Regions from separate parts of the Paenibacillus sp. V4I7 genome, predicted to be linked through region 1. Evidence: riboswitches for the same ligand, from Rfam matches in the RefSeq annotation. Region 1 holds a riboswitch; each other region holds the start of a gene.

Region 1 (3,741 bases):
CGGTGTGAGCGATTCATGCATTGCGTTTACGCTACCTGTAGTGGCAGCTGTAGTTACCGCTGTGAATAGAGCAGTTTCAGCAATCCCGAACCTTACTTCCTTGCCTTCCATGTTGCCATGTACACCTAATGCATCTACGGCAGTTATGCCTCGATACTCGACGTAGAATACCGCCCACAACATCACGATAAAGATGATCCCCATAGCAGCAAAGATGGTCCAACCTTGCTTTTTGTTCTTAATCATCAGACCGAATGCATACACCAGAGATGTAGGCAGCAGCATCATACAAATAATATGGATCAAATTGGACACCGGTGTCGGATTTTCAAAAGGATGCGCTGCATTCGTACCGAACCACCCGCCACCGTTTGTACCGATATGTTTAATCGATTCCAGTGAAGCCACTAACCCGCGAGTAATCGTTTGTGTGGCCCCTTCAATTGTTGTAGCTTGCACAGCTCCCAGTAGTGTTTGCGGAATACCCTGAAAAACTAAAACTAAAGCAACAATGAAGCTCAGTGGTAAAAATACGCGTGTAATCGCTCTGGTCATATCCACGTAAAAGTTACCGAGATTATCTTGACGGCCAACTAAACCGCGTATAAAAGCTACCGCCACAGCGAAACCTGTTGCAGCCGATGTAAACATCGGGAACGTAATGGCTACCATTTGAGAGAAATACGAAAGTGTATTTTCACCGCTGTATGCTTGCCAGTTCGTATTAGTAATAAATGAAACAGCCGTGTTAAAAGCTAATGCCGGAGGCATATTACCAATATCGTCAGGATTCAATGGTAGATATTTTTGAAGCCGAAATACCGCATAAATCAGAAGCATCATGACAAAATTAACTAATAGTACGGACCCTAAATACTTTTTCCACCCCATCGCTTCATCTTCATTAACACCCATAATGCGATAGGAGACCCGCTCAAAAGGAGCAAATACACGATCAAGTCCACTCTTTTCATACCCAAAAACTTTCACCAAGTAACTACCCACAGGCTTCACTAAAAGCATAATAATACCCAGTGTGATGACTACCTGTAACAATCCCATACCCATAGTAGGTTCTCCCCTTGCTTACTTAAGTTCTTATTCTACAATTAAAATTTCTCCGGCTTCACTAAAACAAAACCGAGATACACCATAATGGCAAATCCAATAACACCGATAACAATCATATGAGTGCCTCCTACAAGTTTTTTCCAAAACGCTTATCGAAAGCTAAGCTTAAGCTCATGCTTTTTCACAATATTTTAAAAAAGCCCAAAATCCTAAGAATGTTACGGCCATTAATAAGATCATCGTTACGTCGTTGTACATAACACACCTCCTGTAATTTAACCGACTCTAATGCTTTCTTGAAATAGTGTAACGCCGAACCGTATAAAAATGAGGTAAAGAATCTATAGCATCCGTATAAAAAAAGCATAAAAATCTTGTCTTGAAAGAGATATACGCCCCAGAATGCTCAAACAAATACGATAATAGATTCACTCTCCTCCAAATTTCGAACAACAAAAAGAAGCCTAAGAGCAGAGAATCTCTACTCTCGGGCTTCTTAGCAGCGTTAATAAACGGGCTGTGAAAGCACGATAGAAAGTGGTTCTCTCCCAATACGCTTACGAGGTTAGCTGTCGGATTCGGGCTTGGAAGTGCCCTACCTTGGCAAGCTGCGCTTGTTTTGGATTCACCCCGAGAAACCGCAATTTACATACATTCGGCTTCTGGCTGGTTCCCCCGCTCCCCTTGCGGGGACTCAGCGTTTGAAACTTGTTGTGAAGTTGTTGAAAAGAATGCTACGCCTCTTAGCCATTATTGTAAAACGCTGTGGAGAGACGCTATCCCGTAATTTAGGGCATATTAGGCAAATAAAAGCGCATCCAAATTGATAACACGTTCATTATCGATAGAAATGCTTCGTTTTTCTACCGTTATTGTCATTTTGTCGCAAATGGACTATAAAAAAAGGCAGCCTTACAATGAAGTAAGGCCACCCTACTTATTTTTTCAAATGATACGGCACTGTCGTTACGATAAGGTCTCTTCTATACAGCAAGAAAGCACGGATAAGTAGACTGGATTGGTTATGGAGAATATTCTGCCAGCTTTTCTTAGGAATAAACTGTGGGATTAGGACGGTTACCCGAAAATTTGATTCAGCTGCCTTATGCTCGACCGTATCAATAAATTTCATCAATGGTTGAACAATGCTCCGATACTGGGAATGTAAAGTTACCAGCCTTATCTCGGGCTGCCACGTATTCCATTTCTCCTCAAATTGTTTCTCGACGTCTCTTTCGAAAGCCACATAAACGGCGATGATCTGATTTGGCGAAAGGGATTTGGCATAATTCAAGGAGTTCTCTACCACATGCGTAATGCCCGCCACAGGCACAATGATCACATTTCCTTCAATAGGAATCGCTGGTTCGCAAGTTGTTATTCTTAATTGTTCGCCTACGGCCTCATAGTGTTTCTTGATCTGGTGAAAAATAAAAACAATTAGTGGCAAAAAGATGAGAACAGACCATACCTGCCCAAACTTAGTAATAAAGAAGATCATCATGACCGTAAAGCTCATGAATGCTCCAACTAAATTAATCGTTAATTTAACCATCCAGCCTTTCGGTTTCTCACGAAACCATTTCACCAACATCCCTGTCTGAGCTAAGGTAAATGGAATGAATACTCCGACTGCATACAGAGGAATTAATTGCTCCGTTTGCCCTTTGAAAAGAAGGATTAACAAGATCGATGTAACCGCCAGGAAAATGATTCCGTTTGAATACCCTAATCGATCTCCTCTAATCGTAAACATCCTTGCTATAAATTTATCCTTGGCCAAATTAACAGCCAGTAAGGGGAAAGCCGAATATCCCGTATTCGCAGCGAGAACTAGAATCATAGCGGTTGTACCTTGGATGACGTAATACATGAAATTTCTACCGAACGTTTCAGCAGCTATTTGTGAGACAACCGTTTCCTCTTCTTTGGGTGATATCCCATAGTAATACGCTAGATAAACGACTCCCGCAAATAAAATGGCAAGTAATAAGCCCATAGCCATCAGTGTTTTGGATGCATTTTTTGGAGCTGGATCCTTGAAGTTTGGGATTGCATTAGAGATCGCTTCTACCCCTGTTAAAGCAGAACTCCCCGATGAAAATGCTCTTAGTAATAAAAACAAGGAAATACCTGCAACGGGCGTGCCAATTGGAGCATGCAATTCAGCTGAGACATTCCCAGTTACAATGTTGAATAATCCGACTCCAATTAAGATAAACAAAGCCAGCACAAATAGATACACAGGATAAGCTAAAATAGAAGCCGACTCCGTTATACCCCTGAGATTTAAAATCGTAATGAAAATAACTAGTAGGATGGCAATAACTACATTATAAGGATGTAAGTGCGGAAAAGCAGAAGTAATGGCATCCGTACCTGCAGAGATACTGACCGCCACCGTTAGTATGTAATCAACTAAAAGGGATCCTCCTGCAAATAAACCCGCGTTCATCCCGAGATTTTCCTTCGATACGACATAGGCCCCGCCACCATGCGGATAGGCATATATGATTTGTTGATATGACAAAATAAGTGCTAATAGAAGAAACAGAACGCCTATGGCTATAGGGATTGTGTACCAATAAGCTGCAGCACTTACGGTAATCAATACTAGTAGAATCTGCTCAGGCCCATAGGCAACGGATGATAAAGCGTCGGAAGAGAGGA
Region 2 (3,741 bases), 1.2 Mb from region 1:
TCACATTCTTCATTATCATTCAATTACTTAATAAACTCTGCCCAAATCTCATGCAATTTATTTCTACATGCATAGTCATGTAAGCTCATGAGAGCTTGCTGAATGAATACATATTTTCAGTTGGAAGTTGTTGCAAGAAGTGCAACAATTGCTGCTCAATTCCCGTCTGTACGAATAGAGAAAAATAGCCATTCTACTTATCAGCTTCCAAATGCTCCAAAGCCGCCTCAAATTCCTCACGAGAGATTTGAAACATCGCACAGCGCTTATAAAACTGCTTGCCATTGCAATAGCCAATCCCTAACGCTTTACCCACAATCAGCCGGCGAGAAGCCGCCTCAACATGAACAATCAACCCTGCGGCCATAAGATCCTCCATGGTCAGCTGTGAAACCGCACCATCATATTCCGTGCGAAGGCTCTGAAGAGCCTGACGGATCGTCTCAGGCGTCGCATTCTCGACGCCAATATCACCCTTATACTCCGCCTGCTCCTGCGTAATGAAGGCATGCTTGCAGCCAGGCACCTTGGCTGCTACAATCTTCCGAATCCGTTCACCTGCGTGATCTGGATCCGTGAATATAATAACGCCTCTGCGCTGCTGCGCAAGTGCAATACGCTTTAGCACCGCTTGTCCGATCGCAGAGCCGCCTGTTTCAATCGTATCCGCCTCTACCGCTCGGCGAATAGCAGCTGTATCGTCTTTGCCTTCGACGACAATCACTTCTTTTATCATAAGCGGTTCCCTTCCCAGTACGCAGAAAAAGAAGAGGGGTCCCCTCTTCTTTCGCCCAGGTCGTCACCTGGCAACGTATATATGACATTCTTCCCTCTGAAACAGACGTTTACACGTTAATTTTCAGACGGCTTTTTCGGTCCTACCACATACACGGTGTACCCTTGCTTCGTCCCGAATTTATTGGCATAACCATGATCTTCAAAGTAGACATCAATCATTTGACCTTTCACACCGCTGCCAATATCTTCAGCACGGCGGAAGCCAATGCCCTCGATGAATACCCACCATCCGAGCGGGATGACTTTTGGATCAACAGCAATCGTTCTGCCTTCTGACACCGTAGTCCCTGTATAGGTTTTACCGTAACCAGGTGATCCTTCGGATTTACCTGTGGATGCAACGCCTGCTGAATACGCAGTTAACTTCACATTCTTCAGGATTTGTTTATAACCAAAGGTAACACCGTTCTTCGAAACCTCATCCACACTAGGTGATGAAGACGAGAGAACAACCACAGGGTTTTTCGTACCTACGGACACAACTTTATTAATACTTTCTGTTTGTACTTCTTCACCCACAACTGCTTCCGCGACTAAAACACCATCTTCGAAAGTCTTTTCTTTCTTCTTCAAGAGTACGCCCTCTTTACCTTCTTGGACGACTTGCTCTTTGCCTTTGAGTAGCGATGCGTCGCTCTTCTTTTCCGTATCGAACGCAATCGGCTCAGTTACTTCCTCCGTCTCTTTTTTTACACGAACGATTTTGATTTCATCGCCCGAGCTCAGAGAGGCTGTCGGTTCGGGAGTTAAACGATCGTGCTCCCCAAGTGCAATATGTAAACGTTGCAATGCACTTTCTACCGTTCTTGCAGTTGTGTAAACAGTGGTGGTCTTTCCATCAGCAGTCAATTGAATCGGTGAGGCATGTTCGATGACAATTTTGTCTCCACCCTTGATTGTTGTCGTTGGCGCAGTAGAAATTTCATCGTGTTCACCAATCTTTATGGCTTGTTCATCCAGTAGGCGTTGCAGGACCCATTGCTTCGTATGCACAACGGTTTCTTGTCCATTCACAACCACGGATACGCTCTTGGTAGCCGTACCGTACAACAACACCAAAAACATGAAAGTCATTGCGATTGAAATTATGGCTAAGCTTAAAATCAAACGCAAGTTTTCATGCTTCCATCGCAATGCGAAGGACATGCTGGATGATCGTTTTACATGGGTCTCGCTAATAGAGATACTGCCCACTTCTTCGGTCCTCCTTCAAAGCCTCGCCGCCAGGTTACAGCATGATTAGATTTGACGCGACTAAGGTTTTTTAGTTTAACTTAACGTGTTCGCCATCAGCAGTACGGTGCTAAACCGCTGCCTTCTGGTCGTCCCACACCAGTTTGCCTATTCAACATTCATATGAATTCCGGGCAAATATTAGTCGTCCGAAATGTGTATAGCCCTTTATGAAGACAAAAAGCCAGCAAGAAGAGGACTCTTCTCGCTGGCTTAGTTTGTATAGTAAAATACACAAATAGCACGCACGACAATCGTTACCTCTCTTACGCTTACGAGGTTAGCTGACGGATTCGGACGTGAGAGTCGCCCTACTAAGAGCATACGAAGTATACTCAAAGATTCACCCCTGTTACTCACTCTGTTCACTCAAGAAGCACGCTTCTTCAGCTTACAGTGGTTCCCCCGTTCCCATAAATGGAACTCAGCGAATGGAAAAATGGCAAATTGGTTATTAAGTTATTATGAAAAGTATATTACGCTGTTAATCTTAACCTGTAAAGGGATTAACACCTACTAAAAAGGGCTAAATCGACTAAAATTCGCTTAAATGAACAATTAAATAGCTCTATTTCTACTTATATCTCACTTTAACGTACGTATACTAACTCTTTTCAACTTTTCACCCCAAAACTAGGCTTAAATTACAAATTTGTTTATAATGTTCGTATAGGAAAGTGATTCATAAATACCAATAATTTGCTAATCAGGGAGGCAATGAGATGGGCTCCATTCTACAAGTTGACTCTTTATATGGGGGATATTTACCAAAAAAACCCGTTCTTCATGACCTAACCTTTTCTATCCGTCAAGGTGAAATGATGGGTCTGATCGGACTTAATGGCGCGGGTAAAAGTACGACGATCAAAAACATTCTCGGCCTTCTTCAACCGCAAAAAGGATCCATTCGAATTAACGGTCTGACTTTAGCTGAAAATCCTTTGTCCTATCGTGCTACATACGCTTATGTACCCGAAAGCCCCGAGCTCTACGAAGAGCTTACGATCCGCGAACACCTTGAGCTAACCGCTATGGCCTACGGCTTGTCGAAGGACGACTATTTGGCTCGATCCAGCTCCCTTTTGGAGCAGTTTCAAATGAAGGACAAGCTGAACAGCTTCGCCAGTCATTTATCCAAAGGAATGAAACAGAAAGTCATGATTATGAACGCATTTCTGATCGAACCCTCGTTATATATTATCGATGAACCCTTTCTCGGCCTCGACCCATTAGCGATCCGTTCATTACTCGAATTAATGGTGAAAATGAAACATAAAGGAGCATCATTCCTCATCTCATCGCATATTTTGTCAACCATTGAAAAATATTGCGATAATTACGTTGTCCTTCATCGAGGTCGTATGGTTGCTCAGGGTGATTTAGTCGAATTACGCGGGCAAACCGAACTCCCTGGAGCGTCACTAGACGACATTTTCTATAAGCTTGTACAAGGGGACTCTTTATGAGCAATATGGATATCAACACCCGTGCCTTATGGCAGCAAAGATTCGAACATTATATGAAGGAATCCATGGGCTATTGGCAATACGCAGCGCGTAGTAATTTCATCGGTCTCGTGTTATTTCTTGTCATCATTTCTTCCTATTATTATGCAAAAATACTACAGCGTCTTCCGACAGATTATCCCTATCTGTGGATCGTGCTTTTGCTGCTCGTTCCTCTGCTATCTTCAAGCCCTATTCGTACCTT
Region 3 (3,741 bases), 5.5 Mb from region 1:
CCTCCTAGTTATAATGGATAGATCATAGCACAAATCTACTTACAAGAACATATATTCTCATTATTAAGCAAGCTTGATGTCCTCATACAGTTGGTATTTGTTGGGTTTTACTTCTTTATAAACTCTGACATAAGAGACTGTGAATGTTGGAAAAGGAGCAAGGACATCTCCCGCCTCAGATTTCATTTCCAATATTTCAGATTCTTTCATCCCCCAATACGTTTGCCCCAAAGTCAAATGAGGAGTAAAAAGATCCAATTCAGCATAGCGTTGCATAAGTTCTTTTGATGGTGTTACTACATTCACTAACTTTTTGTGAAGCTCTAATAGTTCATTTGATTGAACACTGAGGAAGATAACTTGATTTCCGAACAAAGCAGGCTCGGAGAGCGCCAACTGAAACTTTGAAAACGATGAGCATACAACCTTTACCTTTTCGAGCCAAGCCATATCTAGGGTAAGCCCGCTTTGTGCTTTAACAGTCACGTGAGGCTCAACGACATTCGGAAGACCATTACTCAACCAACGTTTTTGAAACGCAACTACTCGTTCTAGATATTCGTCGGGAGGAACGATGCCTATGAAATACTGCATTTATGACACCAACCTTTCAATCCTGAGGGAACAGCTATTGGAAAGAATCATACCATGGATTGGAAATTTGATGAACATCTACTCTACATTCAATAGATTGTGTTGTTTGCCCCAGCGTTCTGCCTTTTCTGGATAGCGTGCATGCCCATGATCACCGCAACAAGTTCGTAAGTATCCAAATATTCGCTTTGATTGTTCAGAAGAAAAGCCCCTGAAGAAAACCAGCCGTTTACTTATTCGAAACGAGCAACAAGTGCGCCGGAATCATCGGATATCTCATATTCCTTTGAAAATACTGGGGAAATAATCTCGTAGCTGCCTTGCCCTTTGGTTTCATATGTGAATTTCTTGGTGAACAAAGCAATTCTGCTTCTCAACACGCCTAATTGCCCACCATCGGCACCCGTAACCTCCCATTTGCTTGAGAATATCGGAAAACTTCCTTTGCACAACAGCTGGCCATTATGCCCAAACACCTCGATCGTAGAACCAAAAGAGCTCTTCAAATCTATATGACCGACATCTTTTCCCTGTTCGTCCCGAATCTCCGTAACACCGGTATTAAAAAAATTATCCCTGAAATATAGATTCAATACAATCGCCTCCCTCTGGTATATATACGATGCAGAGATCAAAAATGTTAGTCATTCCCAACAATGCCTTATTATTAAAAACCGAAAAAACCAGCAAACAAAAGGTTGCTGGTTTATCTAGATATATTCTGCTAATATATGTTGCTGTATTAGTTACTAATGAATTCTTGTACCCATTCGCCGTTATAAAAAGCAACACCGATTTGTGTGAAGTTGGGGCTTAGAATGTTTTGACGATGACCCGGGCTGTTCATCCAAGCTTTCATGACAGCTTCAGGCGTTTGTTGACCTTTTGCAATGTTTTCACCTGCGTAGGAATAGCGAATGCCGTATTTGCTCATCATATCAAAAGGAGACCCATAGGTCGGAGAAGTATGATCGAAATAACCATTGTTATACATATCCTTCGCTTTGTCCAAAGCCATGGCGGTAAGTGCGCTGTTGCCGGTTAATGGACGCAGTCCTGCTTTAGATCGTTCCTGGTTAACTAAGTTAACGACTTGGCTAGCAAAAGTTGATTGGGATGGCGCACTTGTAACTGGCGTTTTGGTACCTGCATTTATGCTCTTGCTGCCAGGAATGTTGAGGCTCATACCAGACCAAATCACGTTCGGATTGGCAACCTGAGGATTTGCCTTAATAAGCGAAGATAGGCTGATGCCATACTTCTTGGATATTAGCCACATGGTATCATTGCCTGATACTGAATGGGTTGCTGGTGCGGCCATTGCCGCGCTCGAACCTACGAGGACGCTCAATCCTATTGCGCCGGTAACCACAAGCTTTTTGTAACGTTTCAAAATAAACCTCTCCTTTTTGCGGCCTGCGAGGTTAGCTGTCGGATTCGGATCAAAGAGTAATCACCCGGCCGCTGACGCGGCTTCACCCCAAATAATGGGTCCCCCGTGCTTCACATGAAGCTTCGGCCTTCTGAGTTATTTGATCCACATAGATCTCACAAATTGTAACATGTGAAATCATAGAGAACATGACTCAAAATTTTCCAAGAACATTTTGTAAGCGGTATCAGCCGTTTCTTCTTGTCCAAAACAGTGAATTCCAATCACCAGCAACCTCATTCAATCCCATATTTGAGGCCGATCGATTCCAGCCGTTCGCATATAATCTAGCAGTTGCCCGGTGTGAACGGATTCGTGGTATGCGATCCTCATTAACATATCTCCTAAAGTTCGAACATACCCTACGTCACTTCGATTAATTTTAATATTTGACAAATCCTCAGGAGTGAAGAATTTAACGGTATTCAAGAATTGTTCTCTGTACACTTGTGCGAATATCAGTTCATCCTCCACCGAAGAAAATTCCCGATTGTCATAAGGAGAATCGTAAGAAGGCAAACTTCCACAGTTAAGTAACGCAAGATGATAATAATGCTCGCCATCCAATACGTGTCGGATCATTTCTTTCATGCTTAAGGCGTGTGCATCAGGCCTCCAATCCAGCATAGTTAGAGGAATAACGCTCCACACTTTTATACTTCTACGTCGGACTTCTTCCAAGTTCAATATAACAAGATCTATCCCGTTAATGATTAACACTCCTTTTAATTTCTCAATAATCCATGCCTATTTGTTTTATAAATATGCAGTTTACTCATACGAACAAATATACAGTACATTTGTTCGCATGTAAATAATCCCCTATTCAATTTAGCCTGCCAGCTTTATTATAGTGGCGTTCCTAAGCTTAAAGATCTCTGTAATACCCTGACATCGCTGAAGCGGATGGCGTAACAACGATATCGCTTTCTTCTAGTGATTGCCATGGCAGCACGTCTGATGATAGTGATTTATGACCGATCCAAACTTCGTGTAGCAATTCCTACTATTTCCGCTCCGGCTTCGATGGCTGAAGAGAAAATATTCGTAGATGCATGAAAACCCGCACCTAAAAAACAAAGTCTGGATTTGTTCATATAAATCGCTTCCTTTTATCCAAAGTTTATGTAAAATCTTCATTAACATAAAAAAAGAAGGATGAAACCCGTTAAGGCTCCTCCTCCTTTTTCATTTAGTCCTGCTTCCTATTTTAGAAACAATTCCATTATCTTGCCGCCTGCATAAATACCTACAATTCCTAGAATACCCGACAGTACAGGCGGTGCGGGCAAAGGCAGCTTCAACACCTTGAATAAAACACCAATAATTAAACCTGCTCCTAATGACAACAGAAGCTCCTTCATACTTTAGACACCTCGATTGTTAGACTGCATTCTTAAATTCGATAGCTTAATAGCTTTAGCATTTAACAGGCTACTTTAGCTCGATATTTACGTAATTGGGAGGCCGAATGCAATAATCCTCGGCCGCACATTCCATATCCGATAATAACAAACCGTCGGGTAGGTAAAATCAAATTCGTCGTATGCACAAAACCTTCGACAATCGTCTGTCCTACACCGTGCTCGTTCTCAATAATTTGCTTCAAATAGCAGTCATTTATTACAATAATCGGAATAGAGATTGTTAAATCAGCATCATTATCAATTAATAGCTACGGCTTATACTGTAATACACTGTGAATGTTGCGCCCA
Region 4 (3,741 bases), 320 kb from region 1:
TGCCACCATTTTTTCGGCATAAATTGCGGTAAAATGACCATAATGTTTTGTTTTTCCGAAACATGCGTGTCAATTCTCTCGATAAATTCAGCTAGCGGCTTCAGGATCGTCCGATAACGTGATTTAAAAACAACCAATCGAACGCCCGGATCCCACTTCTCCCACTTCTCCTGCATCAATTCTTCATCTTCATCTGAGAACGATACGTAGAAGGCAATTACGTTTGGCGACAACGATTTCGCATAGCTCAAGGACTGTGCTACAACCCGATGAATGCCCGCCACAGGCACAATAATCAATGGTTCCTTCGTGTAAACCCGCTCAATCGTTATATCAATACGCAATTGATTCGCTACATCATCGTAGTGATGACTAATTTTCGTAATTAACCAAAGCAGCAGTGGGGTTATGATAATAACAATCCACGCACCTTCGGAAAATTTAGTTATAGAAAATATGAGTAAAACAGCAAGAGATACGATCCCGCCAAAACCATTGATGAGCAGCTTTCCGATCCAACCTTTCACACGCTCTTTCAACCATTTACGAACCAAGCCGCCTTGCGCAAGTGTAAAAGATAAAAACACGCCTATCGCATATAGAGGAATGAGTGCATCTGTCTTACCTTTGAAACCAATAAGAAGAATACTGGCCAGTACGCCGAGTGTGATAATACCATAATGAAACGAAAGTCGGTCTCCTCGGAATGAGAACATACGCGGGAAGTTTTTATCCTGTGCCATAATGGATGCTAAGATTGGAAACCCGTTGAAGCTAGTATTGGCTGCCAAAACTAGAATAAGCATGGTACCGATTTGAGTTGCATAGTACATCGCTCCACGACCAAAAGCATGCTCTGTTACCATCGATAATACGGATGTATGACCATTAGGATCAGGTGCAATGCCATATCCCAAAGCTAAGATCGTTACTCCTCCAAACACGATAGCCAAAAGTGTCCCTAAGGATACTAACGTACGCTTCGCGTTTTTTACGGACGGTGTGCGGAAATGCGGCACGGCATCGGAGATGGCTTCGATCCCTGTCACGGCTGAACACCCGGAGGAAAATGCTTTTAAAAGGACGAATAACGTTAATGAGCTCGTCATTGAACTCGGAGCAAACGCAATAGGATGCGTATTCAATGATCCTGTCAGCATATCGTATATGCCTTTGCCCACTAGCAGTAATATACAAAGAATAAAAAAGTACGTTGGAATAGCGAAAATCGTACCTGATTCTGAAGTTCCTCGCAGATTAAGCCAAACCATGATCCATACAAGAATTAAAGTAATCGGAACAATATACGGCACCGCCGATGGAAAAGCTGACGTAATCGCCTGCACGCCGGCAGAGATTGAAACGGCAACGGTAAGTGTGTAGTCGATAAGCAGCGAAACTCCTGTCAATCTTCCCCATGCCATTCCTAGATTTTCTTTGGTAACCATATAGGCTCCGCCGCCTTGCGGATACGCCTCAATCACCTGTCGGTAGCTCAAAACAAGAAGCATAATCAAAGCGATAATGGATATCGCAATGGGCAAAGAGAACGCAAAAGCGGCAATCCCAACGGTCGCGAGTTCTAAAAGAATCTGCTCTGTCCCGTAGGAGACCGACGATAAGGCATCCGAGGATAGAATCGGCAGTCCTTTCCAAACCGGCAATTTTTCTGATTCAATTTCGCTGGATTTGAGCGGTTTGCCAAACATAATTTTTTTTAATGAATCGCTTGTCATTCGTGTTATTTCCTCCAATTAAACCTAGTCTCTGACTGAAAACTGCGTTTTAGGACGCAAAAAAACACAAGGATAGACCTTGTGTTTATACACATGTTCTCCTTCCCACGGTCGCTTACGAGGTTAGCTGTCGGGTTCGGGCCGCGAGAATCTGCCCTAAAAGGTACCCTACTGAAGCACCTTTACTCACCCCATGAATCTTATGGTTCCCCCGCTTTTCTAAATAAGAAAATTAAGCGAAATATTCAACTGTAACGTACGAGTTGAATACTACTCTCTTCTTGCAGCATAGTAAAGGATCGAAAAAACTTAAAAAGATAACTCCAACCACCACTTTCACTCAATAATTCGCTTACAATCATACGATTCATTGATTTTCTTCTGTTCTCTTATTACATCGTGGTTTTTTAAACATTTGTTAATGATCCGAGTTATTATTGGAGCAAAGTAAAGGAGAATATTGCATTATGATGGTAACTCTAACTCCTGTACAAGAAACAAATGAGGAACTGCATAATCATCTAACCATTCACTTCTGAGGGGTAAGGAATAAATTTCCGTTTTCCAAGGAAACCTACTTTCAGGTGATGACATGAATCTGACAGAAACAACGGATATAGCCAGACTTAAACTTCAATTTGAGTCAAATAGCGATTTTGTTATGGAACGAAAACAACTTTTGGATAAGGAAGTTGTATTTTGTTATTTTCGCCCCTTTGTTAACCTTTCACAAACGAATCAATTATTATCTTGGATGGAGTCCAGTCCAATCAGTGATTGGCTGCAACAAATAAGCCTATTTAATGGCAAATTAAACGCTTCTTACGACTTGCAGATGAGCAGCTTATTGGAAGGTAATTTAGTCATATACTTACTCGATAACCCTATAAGAAATTTTGTTATCAAGCCTGTTCCGTCAACGATTAGGAGAACGCTAAATGTTCCACAAAATGAAAACGTCATTGATTCTTCTTTTGTAGCATTTAATGAGGATTTGGACACCAATATGGCGTTGATCCGCGACGAGCTAAGATCCCCTACACTAACCATGAAAACCTTGATTTTGGGGACAAAACAACCAAAAAGAACGACCGTAACTTATTTATCAGACTCTGTAAATCATAATTTACTTACATCTTTAATTAAGAAGCTCGAGGCAAACAAAGCAAAAGAATTTCATCATTTGCAAGAAATCATTAAAGTTTTAGGAAAAGGGAATTTCAGTCTTATGTCCCCTTGTTTAACTTCTGAGCGACCGGCAGAAACGGCTGACCACCTGAAAAATGGTCGTGTTATCCTGTTTATCGAAGGGCTTCCGTTTGCTTTTGTTATGCCCGTTATCATTATAGATCTCTGGTGTGTGAACTCAGATCGTAACTTCCCCAAGGTCACAATGATTTCATTGCGGACGCTTCGGATTATCGGCTTGTTTATCGCTATAGTCTTACCTGCTCTTTATGTATCGTTGGTCTCCGTGAATCCAGAGGTTTTGAGAATACAACTAGCTTTGTCTGTTGCTCAGAGCCGTGAAGGGGTACCCTATCCTGCCTTTTTGGAAGTCATATTTATGTTAATTATTCTAGAGATGCTGATTGAAGCCAGTGTTCGCCTTCCCAAGAGTATCGGTCCCTCGATAACAACAGTGGGTGGAATTATTCTTGGGCAAGCCGTTGTAAGCGCAAAATTGGTAAGCAATCTATTCATTATTGTTTTGGCCGCTTCCGCTTTAGCGAATTTTACATTGAACGGTGTACAAAATGGCTTGTTTATTCGAATGGCTAAATATGTTCTGATCGTGCTTAGTGCCATTTTTGGTGTTCTTGGAACAATTGGCGGACTCATTTGGCTGTCCATCTATATGGCCTCTATCACGACATTGGATGTCGCTTATATCAATGTAAATGTAAAGGAAGGTCCCCAGGATGGTTAATAAAATATCCGTCTATCTGACATTCATTACTGTCCATTTCGGACTGATTTTTTTTGTATATCCTGAGAAAATATT

What was found. A riboswitch is a leader RNA that binds a small molecule or an ion and turns the genes downstream of it on or off. The one in region 1 is predicted to bind cyclic di-AMP.
Region 2: it holds a riboswitch for cyclic di-AMP, as region 1 does, so the genes downstream of both, QFZ80_RS32975 (resuscitation-promoting factor) here and QFZ80_RS39290 (potassium-transporting ATPase subunit F) in region 1, are expected to answer to the same signal.
Region 3: it holds a riboswitch for cyclic di-AMP, as region 1 does, so the genes downstream of both, QFZ80_RS13230 (CAP domain-containing protein) here and QFZ80_RS39290 (potassium-transporting ATPase subunit F) in region 1, are expected to answer to the same signal.
Region 4: it holds a riboswitch for cyclic di-AMP, as region 1 does, so the genes downstream of both, QFZ80_RS36975 (APC family permease) here and QFZ80_RS39290 (potassium-transporting ATPase subunit F) in region 1, are expected to answer to the same signal.

What each region holds. Positions count from the first base shown of each region.
Region 1 covers NZ_JAUSZD010000002.1:8,198,794-8,202,534, reverse strand. Annotated here, with positions in the region: gene kdpA (potassium-transporting ATPase subunit KdpA) at 1-1,062, opposite strand, end outside; gene QFZ80_RS39290 (potassium-transporting ATPase subunit F) at 1,110-1,187, opposite strand; cyclic di-AMP (ydaO/yuaA leader) riboswitch at 1,610-1,781, opposite strand; gene QFZ80_RS38400 (APC family permease) at 2,009-3,741, opposite strand, start outside.
Region 2 covers NZ_JAUSZD010000002.1:7,040,618-7,044,358, forward strand. Annotated here, with positions in the region: gene rnmV (ribonuclease M5) at 194-736, opposite strand; gene QFZ80_RS32975 (resuscitation-promoting factor) at 853-1,992, opposite strand; cyclic di-AMP (ydaO/yuaA leader) riboswitch at 2,286-2,471, opposite strand; gene QFZ80_RS32980 (ABC transporter ATP-binding protein) at 2,754-3,497, shown strand; gene QFZ80_RS32985 (ABC transporter permease) at 3,494-3,741, shown strand, end outside.
Region 3 covers NZ_JAUSZD010000002.1:2,649,682-2,653,422, reverse strand. Annotated here, with positions in the region: gene QFZ80_RS13240 (2'-5' RNA ligase family protein) at 64-594, opposite strand; gene QFZ80_RS13235 (LURP-one-related family protein) at 828-1,187, opposite strand; gene QFZ80_RS13230 (CAP domain-containing protein) at 1,337-1,987, opposite strand; cyclic di-AMP (ydaO/yuaA leader) riboswitch at 1,993-2,125, opposite strand; gene QFZ80_RS13225 (DinB family protein) at 2,267-2,737, opposite strand; partial or broken gene QFZ80_RS13220 (Gfo/Idh/MocA family protein) at 3,001-3,123, opposite strand; gene QFZ80_RS13215 (XapX domain-containing protein) at 3,232-3,390, opposite strand; gene QFZ80_RS13210 (hypothetical protein) at 3,702-3,741, opposite strand, start outside.
Region 4 covers NZ_JAUSZD010000002.1:7,879,957-7,883,697, reverse strand. Annotated here, with positions in the region: gene QFZ80_RS36975 (APC family permease) at 1-1,736, opposite strand, end outside; cyclic di-AMP (ydaO/yuaA leader) riboswitch at 1,834-1,985, opposite strand; gene QFZ80_RS36970 (spore germination protein) at 2,329-3,666, shown strand; gene QFZ80_RS36965 (GerAB/ArcD/ProY family transporter) at 3,659-3,741, shown strand, end outside.